2 regions of the Actinoplanes sp. NPDC000266 genome follow, and region 2 is predicted to be linked to the other one. Evidence: riboswitches for the same ligand, from Rfam matches in the RefSeq annotation. Region 2 holds a riboswitch; the other holds the start of a gene.
The links. Region 2 has a riboswitch for cyclic di-AMP ahead of ACFY36_RS25175 (transglycosylase family protein). Riboswitches for the same ligand answer to the same signal wherever they lie in the genome.
Positions count from the first base shown of each region.

Region 1: it holds a riboswitch for cyclic di-AMP, as region 2 does, so the genes downstream of both, ACFY36_RS40555 (transglycosylase family protein) here and ACFY36_RS25175 (transglycosylase family protein) in region 2, are expected to answer to the same signal.

Region 1 is NZ_JBIAZI010000012.1:262,798-264,990, reverse strand. It holds gene ACFY36_RS40565 ((2Fe-2S)-binding protein) at 1-208, shown strand, start outside; gene ACFY36_RS40560 (hypothetical protein) at 216-629, shown strand; cyclic di-AMP (ydaO/yuaA leader) riboswitch at 803-970, shown strand; gene ACFY36_RS40555 (transglycosylase family protein) at 973-1,632, shown strand; gene ACFY36_RS40550 (hypothetical protein) at 1,614-2,193, opposite strand, start outside.
Region 2 is NZ_JBIAZI010000006.1:205,172-207,364, reverse strand. It holds gene ACFY36_RS25180 (YybH family protein) at 1-263, shown strand, start outside; gene ACFY36_RS25175 (transglycosylase family protein) at 321-926, opposite strand; cyclic di-AMP (ydaO/yuaA leader) riboswitch at 937-1,111, opposite strand; gene ACFY36_RS25170 (saccharopine dehydrogenase family protein) at 1,223-2,193, shown strand, end outside.

The DNA of each region.
Region 1 (2,193 bases), on a different contig from region 2:
CTCGGCGGGAATCGCCCACGCGGCCCAGCGGGCGGCCGTCGTGGCCGGCGCGCCGCCGGGGGAGATGACCGGGCAGGTGCTGCGGACGCTGGGCGTGGAGGGGCTGGTCGAGTGGAACGCCGAGCGGGTCCGCCGCCGGACCTGTTGTCTCGCGTTCACGATCCCGCATCAGCGGCTGTGCGCCGACTGTTCGATCAGAGATCGATGAACCGCACATGGGAGCGCTCCCGTATGGGTACGTGGGAGGCATGCTCATGGCGCTGTTGCTCGATCTCGCGAACATCCTCGGTGGGTTGCTGCTGGCCGCGGCGCTGCTGCGGCAGATTCCGCGCGTCGGCGGTGGGATCGGCGGATTCGCCGACAAGGTGGGGCCGTGGGGCTGGGTGGTCGGCGTCGTCGCCCTGGTGGCCGGCGGCTACTACCTGCTGGTGCACCTGTTCGACGGCCCGCACGTCTTCCACTTCGAGGTGGTCGGCATCGCCGTCGGCGTGGCCCTGCTGTGGGACCGCCTGACCGGCCGCAAACCCGCGGAGGCCGGCTCGGCGCCGTTCGGCCGGGGACTGCTGCTGGCGATCTTCGGCATCATCGCGATCGTCGTCGGCCTTCAGGGCCTGGTAACGCCGGACTGATCGGGCCTGGTCGCAGCCTTGATCGACGGCCACCGCAAAGCGGGGCGAAAATGGGCACATTCCCCGCCCGGGCGTACTGAGAACAACGTCACGATCGCCCTTCGGGGCTTTGCCGAGGGTCGCGGGGCGTGGTTACGGTCGGCCGGTCCCACGATCGTGGGCACCGCGGGCGGAACGCCGAGTCCTGCCGCCGCCCGACGGAATCAACTCAGGCATGGAGCGGGGGACCCACACGTTCTCCGGCACGCCGTCGCGCGTGCCTCGGGGTGAAGCCGCCACGCGCGGCCGGGCACCTCAGCCCGAACCCGACAGCTCACCTCGTAGGCGTGGAGGTTGTTCTTCCATGGCACAAACCCGTAAGCACACCGTCGCGCTCGGCCTGACCACCGCCGGCGTGGCCGGCGCGTTCGCTCTCTTCGGCGCGGCCCAGCCCGCCCAGGCCGCGGGCAGCGTCAACTGGGACGCCGTCGCCCAGTGCGAGTCCAGCGGAAACTGGAGCATCAACACCGGCAACGGCTACTACGGTGGCCTCCAGTTCAGCAAGAGCACCTGGAAGGCCTACGGCGGCGGCAAGTACGCCAGCACCGCCAACAAGGCGAGCCGCAGCGAGCAGATCGCCATCGCCGAGAAGGTTCTCGACGGTCAGGGCATCGGCGCCTGGCCGGTCTGCGGCAAGAAGGCCGGCTCGTCCAAGAGCTACAAGGGCACCAACACCAGCGGCGCCTCGGAGAAGAAGTCGGCCAGCGCGAAGAAGTCGACCACGCAGAAGAAGTCGACCTCGACCCACAAATCGACCAAGTCGACCACCAAGAGCGCCACCACGACCCACAAGTCGACGACCAGGACGACCGGCGACTTCTACGTGGTCCGGGCCGGTGACACCCTGGCCAAGATCGCCAACCGCTACCAGATCGACGGCGGCTGGGAGCGGCTCGCCGAGCTCAACAAGAGCATCATCGACGACCCGAACCTGATCTTCCCGGGTCAGCGCATCGCGATCTGAGCAACCTCCCCGAACACCACCCGGCGTCGCGCCCTGACCTCGGTGTTCCCCCGCACCGGGGCCGGGGCCGCCGCCAGCACCGCGGCGGCCTGCGATTCCTCGCGCAGGCTGCTCGCGGCGCGCTGGGCCAGCGAGGCGTCGTGCCAGGCCGTGGTCTCGGCCTCGACCGCCAGGTCGTAGCTCTGGCGCAGCCACGCGGCCGAGGCCCGGGCGATCACCAGCTCCTGGTCGACCGGGTGGAGCCGGGCGTCCCAGCCGTTGCGCCCGGCGATCGCGTCGCCCAGCGCCGAGGCCGGCAGTTCGCCCCGGCTGACCGCGGCCGAGACCGCCTGGTGCAGGAAGCGCTCGCGGGCCGCGTACTCCTCACAGGTCCGCACCGACCACGGCGTGCCCCACGCCGCCGCCGAGGCGGCGGTGCGCACCCGGGCGTCCGCCTCGAGCCAGGCCTCGTACGCCGTGTTCACCGAGGCCGACGCCTGCTCCCAGATCTCCTGCCAGCGGGCCGCCGAAGCCGCCGCCCGTGAGGCCGCCACCTCGACCTCGTCCGCGAACTGGGCCGCC
Region 2 (2,193 bases):
AGGACGCCGTGATGGCCTACCCGCCCGGCCGCCAGACCGTCGGCCGTGCCGCCATCCGGCGCATGTGGGAGGAAGCGTTGCCACACATGCCGGCCTTCGAGCCCGAGCAGCCCCTGCCGACCCTGCTGAGCGGTGACCTGGCGCTGACCTCCACGCCTCCCCGCGACGGTTCCGGCGCCCGGGCCCAGGTGGTCCGCCGACAGCCCGACGGCAGTTGGCTGCGCGTTCTCGACCAGCCTGAGTTCCAGACTCCGCGGTCGTGATTCCCGGCGCCGGCGACCAGGCGTTTCGCGAGATCGCCGACGGCTGGGAACGGTGATTCACAGGGCCAAGGGCTGGCCCGGGAAGATGCGGTGCGGGTTGTTCAAAGCGGCCCGGTTCAGGCGATATAGGGCACGCCAGCCACCTTCCACGTTCGCCTTGGCGGCGATTGAAGCGAGGGTGTCGCCGGGGCGCACTACGTAGTAGCGGCCTGTGGATGACCTTGTGGAAGGAGCCTTGGCGGTGGATTTGCGGATGGCGGTCCGGCTGGCCGCTAGACCTTCTGTGTTTGTGCTGCGATATTGGCGGGTAGAAGAAGCTTTTCGGCCGCAAGTAGGCCACGCGCCCAGGCCTTGGGAACGGCGTACCAGCTCGGCGATTTGGATTTGTTCCGCGCGTGATGCCTGGTCGGCGGTGCGGGCGAAACGGTGTCCGCCGTGGGAGCGCCACGTGCTGCGGCTGAATTGCAGGCCGCCGTAGTAGCCGTTGCCGGTGTTGATGCCCCAGTTGCCGCCGGATTCGCACTCGGCGATGGCGTCCCAGTTGACCGAGCCGCCCTTCGCGAGCGAGGCGGCTGAGGGTGAAGCGAGCGCCGGGGTAACGGGGGTGGCCAGAGTGACGACTGCGGCGGCCAGACCCAGGGTTACGCGGGCAGGTTTGCACATGTGTGCCATGACAGAGAGTCCTCCACGCCTACGAGGTCAGCTGTCGGGTTCGGGCTGAGGTGCCCGGCCGCGCGTGCGCGGCTTCACCCCGAGGCGCGCCAAAGCGCCGAAGAACTCGGGTCCCCCGCTCCATGCCGTAATGATGTGTTCCGTCGGGCGGCGGCAGGATTCGGCGTTCCGCCCGCACGGACCGGCGGCGCCCGCGAAAGGGCGCCGGCCGGATTCTTATAGGAATAGGCGAGACCGACGTTATCGTGTCGCGCGCATTCATGTGGCTTGTTGGAGAATTGGCAACCATGACCGAGCACGACATCGTCGTCTACGGCGCTTCCGGCTTCGTCGGTGCGCTGGTGGCACGGCATCTGGCCGAGCATTCCCCCGATGGCGTCCGGATCGCGCTGGCCGGGCGATCCGAAAGCAAACTCGACGCCGTGAAACGCCGGCTCGGTGTCGATTGGCCGATCCTGGTCGCCGACGCCGGTGATGCCGACGCGGTCGCCCGAGTCGCGGCGGCGACGCGGGTTCTCGTCACGACGGTGGGTCCGTACGCGAAATACGGCAAGCCATTGGTGGACGCCTGCGCCAAGGCCGGAACCGACTATCTCGACCTCACCGGGGAGGTTCTTTTCGCACGTCAGAGCATTGACGACAACCATGAGGTGGCTCGGGGCACGGGCGCCCGGATCGTGCATTCGTGCGGGTTCGACTCGATCCCGTCCGACCTCGGCGTGCATGTCGTGAACGAGGCCGTGCGCGGCGACGGCGCGGGCGAGCTCACCGACACCGCGATGGTCGTGACGAGCCTGCGCGGCGGGGTCAGCGGCGGCACGGTCGACTCGCTGCGGCACCAGCTCGACACGATCAAGCGCGATCCGTCGAAGAGGCGGATCGCCGCCAGCCCGTACTCACTGAGCCCGGACCGGGCCGCCGAGCCCGACCTGGGCCGGCAGTCCGACGTCGCCACCGTGCGGGGCGACCGGGTGCATCCCTCGCTGCGGGGGACCCTCGCGCCGTTCTTCATGGCGTCCTACAACACGCGGGTCGTGCGGCGCACGAACGCGCTGCGGGGCTTCGCCTACGGGCGCGGGTTCCGCTATCGCGAACTGATGAGCGTGGGCGCCTCGCCTCTGGTGTCGCCGGTGGTCGCGAACGGGATGAAGCTGGGCTTCGGAGCCCTCGTCGCCGGTCTGATGCTGCCGCCGACCCGATACGTGATCGATCGGGTGCTGCCAAAACCAGGGGAGGGGCCGTCGTCCGACGAGGGCCA